DNA from 4 places in the Oceanobacillus kimchii X50 genome. Region 3 is predicted to be linked to each of the others. Evidence: riboswitches for the same ligand, from Rfam matches in the RefSeq annotation. Region 3 holds a riboswitch; each other region holds the start of a gene.
The links. Region 3 has a riboswitch for S-adenosylmethionine ahead of C794_RS18120 (iron-containing alcohol dehydrogenase family protein). Riboswitches for the same ligand answer to the same signal wherever they lie in the genome.

Region 1 (3,205 bases), 940 kb from region 3:
CTAGATTTGGAGGAGATCGAACAACCATTGTCGATTCTAATTTAGAAGCAGGACAACAACCTCAAGAAATCTATGGTAAGAATCTATCTATGGGTATTACAGCTGAGAATGTTGCTAGAAAATATAATATATCAAGAGAAGATCAAGATGCATTTGCGATAGAAAGTCAGCGCAGAGCAAAAAAAGCTATAGAAAGTGGACGGTTTAAAGATGAAATAGCTCCTATTGAGGTTGTGGAAAAGAAACAGATATCTATATTTGAAGTAGATGAATATCCTCGATTTGATACATCTCTAGAGAAACTAGCAAATCTTAATCCAGTATTTGAAGCAGGTGGGACGGTGACTGCTGGTAATGCTTGCGGCAGAAATGATGGTGCCTCAGCTTTGGTTATTATGAAAGAATCACATGCCAAACATCTTGGCTTGCAACCACTCGCAAGAATCGTAGATTGGAGTACAGCGGGTGTTTCCCCTGAAATAATGGGAATTGGCCCAGTACCGGCAGTCAAACAACTACTTAAACGAAATCAAAAAACAATCCAAGACATAGATTTACTAGAATTGAATGAAGCTTTCGCTTCTCAATCCGTTGCTGTTATTCGTGAACTAGGTTTGGATCATGAAAAAGTAAATGTTAATGGAGGGGCGATTGCGTTAGGTCATCCGGTCGGTGCTACGGGCACCCGGATAATTACGACATTAATCTATGAACTAATAAAAAGAAAACAGCAATATGGTATAGCAACTTTATGCGCTGGTGGCGGCCAAGGAATGGCAATATTGATCGAACAGTGCTAAGTTATTTTGCAGTATCAGGATAAGTTGATTTGATATGGAAAAGTGATTGTTTAATTAAACGACGTAAGATATCAAGATTAATATCACTGAGTTTGTTAATATAAACACACGATTTTCCGGTAGTGTATTTACCTAAAGCTGTCATTAATTCACTATCTTGAACAATATCTGTTGCGAGATAGAGACTAATTTTTGATTTTCTGGGAGAGTATCCTACTATTAAAAATTCTCCGGAGTGGCCAGAAGCGTATTTATAATTGTATTTTCCAAAGCCAATAATACTTGTTCCCCACATTTTTGCTGGATACTCAGTAGATTCGGTAAATATATCTAATAGTTTATAAGCATCTTCTTTCTTTTGAAGATGATCAACACTTTCGATGAATTGAATAACACTGTTTTCTGTTTCTTTTGTTTTTAGTTCATACATTTTCATCACTCCTAATCCTATGATTGATAATAGTATAACAAATATTTACAATATATTTTTGATTTAGATTGCAACTGGCAGTTTTTTATCAGGCACGGCATCACTCACTAGGAAATCATTTAAAAAATAATAAATGAATAATTTAAATTTCCTATTGATTATTTTATGGTTATCATATAAGATATTAAAAAGTTAATTTTTAAAAAATTAAATATAGTTAGACTTATCAAGAGAGACGGAGGGATTGGCCCGATGAAGTCTCAGCAACCAGCCTTATAAGGTATGGTGCTAATTCCAATAGGCTTATATGCCTTAAAGATAAGAAGAACAATGTAGGTTAACCCTTCTTCTTACTTTTAGAAGAAGGGTTTTTGTTTGTAAAAATAATGAAGGAGGAGATTATGATGAAGCGTAGTTTAAAAAGACGTTTGCAAGAAGGTACGGTAATAGTAGGAGAAGGATATTTATTTGAATTAGAGAGGAGAGGGTATTTACAGGCAGGTTCGTTTGTACCAGAAGTAGCACTTGCGAACCCGGATGCTTTAAAACAAACGTATCGTGATTTTATGAATGCTGGTTCGGATGTTGTATTAGCATTTACATACAATGCACATCGAGAAAAAATGCGCATTATTGGCAAGGAAAAATTATTAGAACCATTGAATAGAAGTGCTATTCGTTTAGCAAAGGAAGTAGCGAAAGAGCATCCATTGGAAGAAGCATTAGTTGCAGGAAATATATCTAATACAAATATCTTTGACCCTTATGATGAATCAAGCAAATCTAAAGTTAGAGAGATGTTCGCTGAAATGGCTCAGTGGAGTAAAGAAGAAGATGTTGATTTTATTAATGGTGAAACATTTTATTATCATGAAGAAGCAGAAATTGCTTTGGAAGAAATATTGAAAAAAGACTTGCCAGCTGTCATTACACTAGGGTTAATGGGAGAAAACATTTTAAGGGATGGCTATACGGTAGAGGAATCTTGTAAAATATTATCGGAAAAGGGAGCACTTGTAGTTGGAATGAATTGTTTCCGAGGTCCAGATACGATGCAACCTTATATTGCAAAAATTAGAAAGCATGTAGACGGTTATGTAGGAGCATTACCCATTCCATATCGTACATCAGATGAGCATCCGACATTTTTTAATTTACCTGATGGTGGTTGTAGTTGCCATTTGCCTACTGAAACAACTTTTCCAACTGCTTTAGATCCACTGTACCATAACCGTTATGAATTAGCAGAGTGGGCAAAAGAAGCAAAGGGGATTGGTGTTAATTATATTGGGTTATGTTGTGGAGCATCTCCAGCAATGCTTAGAGCTGTTGCAGAGGCAGTCGGTAAGGAGACCATTAATTCTCCCTATTCTCCTAATATGGAGAAGCATTTCTTGTTTGGGAAAGATAAAACATTAAAAGAACATAATGTAGGCTATCGATTTAAGGCATAACAAATCTTATATTGATGTTAAATCTCCTATACTATTCATTTAGATACAGTTGGAGAAGTACGAACCTCATTGTTATAAAACCAAGTAATCTTATTTGAATAATTATAAGGAGGAGAATTTAATGAGAAGTAAGTTAATGAGTATAGCTTTAGTGATAATAATAAGTAGTTTAATAGCAGCATGTGGATCTGATTCAAGTGCAGCAGATGGAAAGCCTGATAAGATTCGGTTAGATTATGCGTATTATTCACCAACAAGCCTTGTATTAAAAGAACAAGGATGGTTAGAAGAAGCCTTAGAAGATGAAGGAATAGGTGTGGAGTGGGTACTAAGTCAAGGTAGTAATAAGGCTTTAGAATTTTTAACAAGTGATAGTATTGATTTTGGTTCTTCTGCAGGATCTGCAGCGCTTGTTTCTAAAGCCAAGGGTTCTCCAATTCAAAATGTATATATTTATTCTCAACCAGAGTGGACAGCTTTAGTTGCTGATTCTGAGTCAGGAATCCAATCGGTAGAAGAAT
Region 2 (3,205 bases), 1.2 Mb from region 3:
CTTGAAATATTTTGGGTTTCTTAACTCTGGTAATTTTTCATACGTTCGATAGGCAGTCTCTTGGATTACATCATATGTATCATTAGAGTTCTTAACATATGTATTTGCAATCCGGTATAAATTTTTCTCACAACTATGAAATAAAGTCATAAATGATTCTTGGTTACCTTTCTGTGCTTCTTCTACAAGTTCAATGATACTACCACCTGCTTTGCAATATATAATATAATATTTGTCATAATATCATATTAAGCAGTTATGAATTTTCATAAATCAGTAAACTTACCAGAAGAATTTAACATAATTTCATATTTTTCAGATAAACATATGAAAATTTTCCTCTATATTAAGACAATATTATAAAATTCTATTAAAAATTGACGTTTAGTTGAAAATTAATTATTTATGACAAATGAACGTCACAATGTTACTCGGTTTGATTGCTAATAAAAAAACTACCATCCTACAAAGAGATGATAGTTTTTTAAATCAATAAATCAATTAATTATTTATTTAGTTAATGCAATAAGCTCTTCCGTTTTATCTGTTTTTTCCCATGGGAATAAAATATCTTTTCGACCAAAGTGACCATATGCTGCAGTATTTTTAAAGATAGGTTTTCTTAAATCGAGCATTCGGATAATTCCCGCTGGACGGAGATCAAACAATTCTCGAACAGCTTCTACTAAACGATCTTCACTAACTTTCCCAGTTCCAAATGTATTAACTGCAATGGATACTGGTTGTGCCACACCTATAGCATAAGCTAACTGAACTTCACAAGATTTAGCAAGTCCTGCGGCAACAATATTCTTAGCAACATAGCGCGCAGCATATGCTGCCGAGCGGTCTACTTTTGTAGCATCTTTACCACTAAAAGCACCCCCACCATGTCTAGCGTAACCACCGTATGTGTCTACAATAATTTTTCTTCCGGTTAGCCCTACATCACCTTGTGGACCTCCAATTACAAATCGACCAGTTGGATTAATAAAGTATTTTGTTTTATCATCTAACAATTCATTAGGAACAACTGCTTGAATTACTTTTTCAATCATATCTCTTTCAATTTGTTCATTTTGAATCTCTGAATGATGTTGTGTAGATATAACGATAGTATCAATACGTACAGGTTTGTCATTCTCATCATATTCAACGGTTACTTGTGTCTTACCATCTGGACGAAGGTAATCCACAATCCCTTCTTTTCTTACATCCGCTAATCTTTTAGATAATTGATGTGCTAATGAGATTGGTAATGGCATTAATTCTTCAGTTTCATCACAAGCATATCCAAACATAAGTCCTTGGTCACCAGCACCAATAGCATCAATTTCTTCTTCACTCATTTTACCTTGTCGAGCTTCAAGTGCCTGATTTACTCCCCCTGCAATATCTGCAGACTGTTCATCAATAGCAGTTAATACCGCACAAGTTTCAAAATCAAAGCCATATTTAGCACGTGTATACCCAATATTTTTTACTGTTTCACGAACAAGTGCAGGTATATCTACATAAGTAGAAGTGGAAATTTCTCCTGATACAAGAACAAGTCCTGTAGTTACTGTTGTTTCACATGCAACCCTTGCATTCGGATCTTTTTTTAAAATTTCATCTAAGATAGCATCTGATATTTGGTCAGACATTTTATCTGGATGTCCCTCAGTTACTGACTCTGAAGTAAATAAACGTCGATTTGCAGCCATAAGGCTAAACTCTCCTTTAATATGTTGTTACGGATCTCTTTATAACTTCTATCCTATTCAAAGTGCCAATAAAAGCACCTCGTCCTTTCAAAAACGTGGTACCAAAAAATATATATTGAAAACAAAAAAAACTTCCCTTCAAAACATGAGGAAAGGAAGAATTATGGCCTTTCGCTCTTATTGTTCAAGGAATTATTATCCTTGCATCAGGTTAGCACCTTTTCACCGTAGTGATGGTTGCTGGGCTTCATCGGGGCTGTCCCTCCACCAACTCTGAATAAGAGTATCCGTTCAAGGTTAAGATTAACGAAAGGTGAGTTATCTGTCAACTAATATAGACCCTGTCACATCGAAAAAAATAATGCATAAAATAAATCTCAATAATAGTATGGACTATTAATTTTAATGTGTTATACTAATAATCAGATTTAGGTATATAAAGACCGTTATGAGTTACAAATTAAAACTACTATCACTAACAATAAGGAGATTATACCATGAAAACCGTTGATAAGTCTTATATGAAAGAACTTCAAACAAACCATATCCACCATAATTTATCGGTAGCACAACTTGTTGAAAAAATTCTTTATAGACAAGAAGGAGTACTTACATCTACAGGAGCAATTCGTGCCACTACAGGAACATACACTGGTCGATCTCCGGAAGATAAGTTTATAGTGAAAGATAAGGTTTCTGATCTACATGTCAATTGGGGTAAAGTAAATAAACCAATTCAAGAAGAAGTGTTTAATCAATTATTATCAAAAGTAATCAATTATTTAAATGAAAAACAAGAAATATTTAAATTTCAAGGGTTTGCTGGATCTGATCACACTTATCGGCTTCCTATTCAGGTTATCAATGAATATGCCTGGCACAATTTATTTTCTAGACAGTTATTCATTACTCCAACAGAAGAGGAATTATCCAAACACCAAGCAGAATTTACAGTTATTTCAGCTCCCGGATTTAAGGCCGACCCAGCTATTGATGGAACAAATTCAGAAACATTTATATTAATTTCTTTTAAAAAACGAATTGTACTTATTGGGGGCACCGAATATGCTGGAGAGATTAAAAAGTCAATCTTTTCTGTGATGAATTATTTATTACCACAGCAAGATGTGCTTTCTATGCATTGTTCTGCTAATGTTGGTCAAGAAGGAGACGTTGCATTATTTTTTGGTTTGTCCGGTACTGGTAAAACAACATTGTCTGCAGACCCTTACCGTAAACTAATTGGTGATGACGAACATGGTTGGAGTCCTAATGGCGTATTCAATATTGAGGGCGGATGTTATGCAAAATGTATCAATCTCTCGCAAGAAAAGGAGCCACAAATTTATAATGCGATCCGATACGGTTCGGTCTTAGAGAACGTAATTTTAGATGATAATAGTAGAGAACCTGATTACGATGATACATCATTAACGGAAAACACACGTGCTGCTTATCCGTTAGAGAATATTGATAACATTATTAACCCTAGTGTTGCA
Region 3 (3,205 bases):
CTTCCGTTACGCTCATTTCCTTACTCCCTTACCATGAAGGAATGAGCGATCCGCCAAATTCCTCTTCGATGAACGTTTTGACTTCTTCACTACGATAAATATCTGCTAGTTTCTGGATGATTTCATCGTCTTCGTTTTCTGCCCTCACCGCAGCATGGTTAATGTAAGGAGAATCTTTCGGCTCAATATAAATAGAGTCTTCCGTAGGGGTAAATCCGGCTTCGATAGCAAAATTTGTATTAATCGCAGCTGCATCCAATTCCTCTAACTGACGTGCAATCTGCGCAGAATCTAGTTCCACAAATTCATAATTGCCGTTATTCTTATCAATGTCACGAACCGTAGAATTAATTCCTGTCTCCGAATCCAACTCAATTAAACCAGCTTGTTCAAATAGTAAAAGTGCACGACCACTATTTGTAGGGTCACTAGGCAGTCCGATGGTGGATCCCTCAGGTAATTCAGACACATCATCGACATCTAATGAATAAATCCCCATCGGGAAAGTAACGGTATCAAATGATTTCACTAAATCTAAGTTTCTATCTTCTTTAAACGCATTAAAATACGGTTCTGTTTGGAAGATATTTAAATCAATCTCCCCTTCAGCTAAAGCAACGTTTGGCATAACATAATCCGTGAACACCTTTGACTCGATTTCGATGCCTTCCTCTTCTGCTAGTTCCGTTACTTTTTCAAGAATTTCTTCATGTGGCCCTGCCGTTACACCGATGACTAATTTTTCATCATCGTACAATCCTTGACCCGACCCGCTAGATTCCTCACTGCCACACGCAGCCAATAATGATATTGCTAAAAGTACGATCGCTATTAATAATCCTTTTTTCATGATGTTTTCTCTCCTCTTTTTTCCGTGTAATAGGCTTGATTATATTTCTCTACTTGCTGTAACGCACCAGCTAATGATTCCGCCGTAACTTCCTTATTCATAAAATGAATCGACTCTTGCGGCAGAATTGCTTTCTGAATGATTTTCTCCACGAGCTCCGTATTGGTTACATCAATGCCGATTCCTTGTAAACTAGACGGCAATTGCCATTGATCGTAAAAATCGAGTAGACGCAAAAGCTCATCCTCTTTGTTTTCGAATGCCAATTGGCCAAGAATTCCGTATGCGACGAGCTCTCCGTGTAAGAAGTTTTTTGCCTCGATTGCTTCCGTTAATCCATTATGTATCGAATGCGCACCGGCAATTCTCCCTGCTTTATCGCCAAATCCGCCTACCATTCCACCCGTGATGATGATCGCCTCGATAACTCGAATAAATGCAGGCGTAACTTGTTTAGTGCGTGCGGCATCCAGTGCAGCCTTTCCATCCTTCAGTAGTACATCCCGGCAAATCCCCGCAGAAAATTGCGAAACTTTCACTGGTACAGGCGCTTCTTCATTCGGGTAAAAACTCTCGATCAATGCATCTGCTTCATAAAATTTTGCCAGTGTATCACCTATCCCCGCCCTTAAATATTCTATTGGGGCATGTGCAATGATAGCTGGTTCTACTAAGACAAGCGTGGTCGCCAACGGAAAATCCGTATAATGTGTAAATGCCCCATCGCTGTCATAGAAAACACTAAGCGGTGTCCACGCAGCACAAGTCGCAGCAATCGTCGGAATTAAAATCGATTTAACATCTGCTTTCACAGCTGCAGCCTTCGTAATATCGAGCGCTGTCCCGCCGCCAATACCAATCACAGCATCCACAGAATGTTGATGAAGCTGATTCGCTATGGTCTCTGCTTTTTCTAGCGTGGTATGACCTTCGATAAAGATGATATTCGGTTCTACTTGCTCCACTAATACATAAGGTAAATACGGCTTTGTCGCCTGCCATGATTTCTTCCCTGCGATAACTTGTATACGGTCAACTGATAATTCTTCAAGGAGTACAGGAATTTCCTCTAAGACATCAGAGCCAATCCGATAATGACCAGGAGCTCCTTTAACAATAGATGTGGACATAAACCCTTCCTCTTTTCTCATGGTGTAAATTTTTTTGGGAAACTAAAAATGCCTCCCGATTTGAACTCGAGAGGCATAACATAACAATACGTAAGTCATTCATCACCTCTCTTATTTCTCAAAATACTATCCGTATTTTGCAGGATTTAGCACCTATTCATCATTGGAATTAAGATGAACGGTTGCCGGGCGTCACAGGGCCAGTCCCTCAGCCACTCTCAATAAGAGATATTAGCGTATTTAATTTTAATTATCATACTATTACGGTTTTTACTAATTGTCAATAGAGTTAGTTAGGTTTTTTTAGTAAACAGGCAGCAAAAAACTCTACTATTCCTTTTAATGAGTATATTTTCTTAAAATTCAGTAAAAACATTGACACACGAAATTATAACTTTTAAGATAGATTCATATATAAATGAGACCGCTTTATTATAGTGGGAATCGTATTCAACCATTGGGGGACGTGTTATTACAATCTAGGGAAGTCACAGATAATCCTATTACATTTTAACAAATAGGATTATCGCTTCTAAACCTCGGGAGGTGTATTCTCCGCAATAATTCTAAGAAATAAACCAGGACAAGCAGGAAAGCCATTCAAATTTAGTTTTTCGATCCTTTACGCCTTTTTGATCTTGTACGACAAATACAAAAAAGAAAGGAATAAAGAAAATGAAAAAACAACTGTTATGGTATTCACCTATTATCGCAATGTTGCTCGTTAGCTTTACAACGGTATCGTTCACCTCACACATAAACGCGGAAAGCAAAAGTACGGAAGTGGAATACGAATTCTACCCAACACCCCAGAGTGTCGAATACGGGGAAGGTGCGCTAACCCTCAACAAGGATATTCAAGTTGTTTATGATGACACGATTGATGATGCCACAAGGAAAAAAGTAACCGAAATATTTGCCACCAATAACCTGCCCATACCGGAAATCACAGAAGAACCTTCCAAAGATGCCATTACTCTTTTTGTCGGAACCGTAGAATCTGGTGGCCCAGCAGCAAAGAACGCGGAGAATACACTTGATTCGAATAATATGGACTTTGATCAGATTGATGCTTACCAATTGGAAATTAGCAACAATACGATGACGGTGATTGGTAAAGATACCGATGCTGCATTTTATGGGATTGTCTCCCTCGAAAAAATACTCAGCCAGCGTTCTGATAATCAAATTAAACACTTAGAAATCAACGATTATGCGAATACGA
Region 4 (3,205 bases), 850 kb from region 3:
ACACATTGTGATGCACTTCTTAAATTGCAGATGGCAAAAAGGGGCTTTCAACAACCAAAAAGGGTATTGAATTTTGAAAATGATCATGAACTAAATACAAATTTAGAAAGATTGCAGCAAGGTGGGGTACAAGTACAGTTCTTTGCTGTTTTCATACATCCAGATGTACCGACAAATGAGCAATGGCAACATGCTTTAGAACAAATAGATTTGTTTTATTCGGAGATTATTGAGAAACATCCGCAAATAAAACATATTAAACAATGGGATGAAATTAACAATCTTAAAGAACATCAAATTGGTGCAGTCCTAACGTTAGAAGGAGCAGAAGCAATAGGTAATGACTTGGTGAAATTGAGATATCTATATCGTTTAGGAGTTCTTTCGATTGGGTTAACATGGAATCATGCTAATTTATGTGCAGACGGTGCGGAGGAACCACGAGGTGGTGGATTAACAAGATTAGGTAAGTCGGTTGTTGAAATGAACAATAACCACATGGTCTTTACGGATGTTTCTCATTTAACCGTAGAAGGCTTTTGGGATGTAATGAAAAGTGCAAAATATCCTTTTGCTTCACATTCTAATGTTCGCGCAATTTGCGATCATCCAAGAAATTTATATGATGATCAAATTAAGGCGTTGATTGATTGCAACGGACAAATACAGCTTGCGTTGTATCCACCATTTCTTGTAAAAAATGCAGAGTCTGCTAAACTAACGGATCTTTTTCATCATATAGATCATATATGTGCGTTAGGTGGTGAGAAACACATTGGATTTGGATCAGATTTTGATGGTATTTCATATTTTATTGAAGGACTCGAGGATGCTTCTAAGTATGAGTTATTGCGAGATGAGTTACAAAAGCATTATTCTGAGCATTTAGTAAGAGGATTTATATATCAAAACTTTATTAATCATTTACCTCATGTATAAGAAGCTTTGATTTTTCTAATACTAGCCATTAGAAATGAAAAGAATGGCAGGTGCTTTCCATGTTACGATTCCTCGTTTTAACACTGGTATTATTATTTAGTATTAATCATATAGAGACTTCTGCTGAGCCTTTGGAATTGGATACTCCAAAGAATACGATACATGAATGGAAAGAAATCGAAAATCATGTAGAAAAAATACATGTAGATACTCATTATATTGAATATCGTCGAAATTTTATTAAAGAAACAAGACCTTGTAAAATTTATCATCATATACGTACTATTGTTTACTATTGTGAGATACATGGACATACAAAAGTAGAAACGGTTTTAGAAAAGATTGAACATAGTGAAGATCATTCATAATAAATGATAAAAGTGATGCGTTGGTTGACATACTACTTTCATATCACACTAAGATTAATACGAAAAAATTTATTGACATTTCGTACATTTTGCATTATTATTCTACCAATAACTTTATATATGTTTTTTCTTATCATGAGAGGTGGAGGGATATGGCCCTAAGAAACCTCGGCAACAGGTTCTTCATAGGATACTGTGCCAATTCCATCAAGCGAGTCGCTTGGAAGATAAGAATAGAATGACTTTTTAGTTGCTAACCTCTATTCTTATTGCAGAATAGAGGTTTTTTGAATGAAGAGGGAGGAATAATATTGACTAATAAATCTGATGGAACTTTAAATTTTAATACGATTGCTCAACATGGAGGACAGGAGTTTGATAAGGAAACGAATGCTAGGGCGGTACCTATTTATCAAACTACATCCTATGGGTTCGAAAGTCCGGAACAAGCTGCGTCTCTTTTTCAAATGCAAGAAGCTGGCTACATTTATTCTCGTAATGCAAATCCAACAAACCGAGTTCTGGAAAAGCGCATAGCAGAATTAGAGGGAGGAATTGATGCATTTGCAGTTTCTTCTGGACAATCCGCTATTACCATTGCTTTATTAACACTTGCGAAAGTAGGCGATGAAATTGTGGCAACAAATGAGTTGTATGGTGGTACTTATAATCTATTTTCTGAGACGTTTAAACGCTTTGGTGTAACGGTCCGTTTTGTCGATGGCACAAACTTCTCGGAAATATCCTCATCCATTAATGAGAATACGAAGGCAATCTTTACGGAAACAATTGGTAATCCTGGATTGCAAATAGCTGATATCAAAGCGTTAAGCACTATAGCGCATAATCATGGAATACCTTTAGTCGTTGATTCTACATTTACTACTCCATATTTACAACGGCCATTTACATTTGGTGCAGATATTGTAGTCCATTCAACTACAAAGTTTATAGGAGGACATGGAACATCTATCGGTGGGATTATCGTTGATTCAGGGGAATTTAACTGGGCAAACGGAAATTTCCCTGAATTTACAACACCTAAAAGTTCTTTAAACAATCAATCTTATATCGAACTAAAAAATGCCAATGCATTTATTTCAAAAGCGCGATTTGAATTAGGACATGACATTGGGACAGCATTATCTCCGTTTAATGGGTGGTTATTTATTCAAGGATTAGAATCACTACCATTACGAATGAAGCAACACGTAATAAATACGAGACAAATTGCTACGTATTTAAGTGAACATGAAAGAGTAACCTGGGTAAATTACCCTGGATTATCAGGAAATCATCAATATGAACTTGCAAAAACCTATTTACCTCAAGGGGCCGGAGCGATTTTTACATTTGGAATAGAAGGAGGGCATGAAGCAGCGAAAACGTTTATTCAATCGTTAAATTTATTATCACACGTTGCAAATATTGGCGATTCGAAGACGCTGGTAATTCATCCTGCAAGTACGACACACGCAAGATTAACCCCAGAACAACAAAAAAGGACGGGTGTGACACCAGATCAGATTCGTATATCAGTTGGATTAGAAGATGTGGAGGATATAAAAAGCGATATTCATCAAGCTCTTCAAAAAAGTAGGGGGTAATTTGAGATGGCACGATCCGTAAGAACAGGTAATACGAATTCTTTTAACAAGAAGTGCACGAATACACTGAGAGGACATTCAATTATCGCTACCAGAATTAAGTTATTCAACGTTAAAAAACCAAGTAAGACAAAACCAGAACTACAATCTCTTGAATTGTAGTTCTGTATAATAAAACCTTATAATTTTTGTCCAGAATAACGATCGAGTGAAAATCCTTTTCCAAGAATTTCAGATGCATTTATAAATATGACAAAGGACTCTGGAGATTCAGTCTGTAAGAGTCTTTTT

Region 1: it holds a riboswitch for S-adenosylmethionine, as region 3 does, so the genes downstream of both, C794_RS03810 (homocysteine S-methyltransferase family protein) here and C794_RS18120 (iron-containing alcohol dehydrogenase family protein) in region 3, are expected to answer to the same signal.
Region 2: it holds a riboswitch for S-adenosylmethionine, as region 3 does, so the genes downstream of both, metK (methionine adenosyltransferase) here and C794_RS18120 (iron-containing alcohol dehydrogenase family protein) in region 3, are expected to answer to the same signal.
Region 4: it holds a riboswitch for S-adenosylmethionine, as region 3 does, so the genes downstream of both, C794_RS14240 (O-acetylhomoserine aminocarboxypropyltransferase/cysteine synthase family protein) here and C794_RS18120 (iron-containing alcohol dehydrogenase family protein) in region 3, are expected to answer to the same signal.

What each region holds. Positions count from the first base shown of each region.
Region 1 covers NZ_CM001792.1:684,431-687,635, forward strand. Annotated here, with positions in the region: gene C794_RS03800 (thiolase family protein) at 1-800, shown strand, start outside; gene C794_RS03805 (DUF1801 domain-containing protein) at 802-1,230, opposite strand; SAM riboswitch class I at 1,451-1,555, shown strand; gene C794_RS03810 (homocysteine S-methyltransferase family protein) at 1,635-2,684, shown strand; gene C794_RS03815 (aliphatic sulfonate ABC transporter substrate-binding protein) at 2,806-3,205, shown strand, end outside.
Region 2 covers NZ_CM001792.1:2,352,761-2,355,965, forward strand. Annotated here, with positions in the region: gene C794_RS12245 (sigma-70 family RNA polymerase sigma factor) at 1-150, opposite strand, end outside; gene metK (methionine adenosyltransferase) at 510-1,706, opposite strand; SAM riboswitch class I at 1,881-1,990, opposite strand; gene pckA (phosphoenolpyruvate carboxykinase (ATP)) at 2,204-3,205, shown strand, end outside.
Region 3 covers NZ_CM001792.1:3,570,543-3,573,747, forward strand. Annotated here, with positions in the region: gene C794_RS18115 (MetQ/NlpA family ABC transporter substrate-binding protein) at 29-850, opposite strand; gene C794_RS18120 (iron-containing alcohol dehydrogenase family protein) at 847-1,980, opposite strand; SAM riboswitch class I at 2,089-2,208, opposite strand; gene C794_RS20030 (glycoside hydrolase family 84 protein) at 2,656-3,205, shown strand, end outside.
Region 4 covers NZ_CM001792.1:2,721,992-2,725,196, reverse strand. Annotated here, with positions in the region: gene C794_RS14250 (dipeptidase) at 1-939, shown strand, start outside; gene C794_RS14245 (hypothetical protein) at 999-1,307, shown strand; SAM riboswitch class I at 1,435-1,541, shown strand; gene C794_RS14240 (O-acetylhomoserine aminocarboxypropyltransferase/cysteine synthase family protein) at 1,619-2,914, shown strand; gene C794_RS14230 (YitT family protein) at 3,094-3,205, opposite strand, start outside.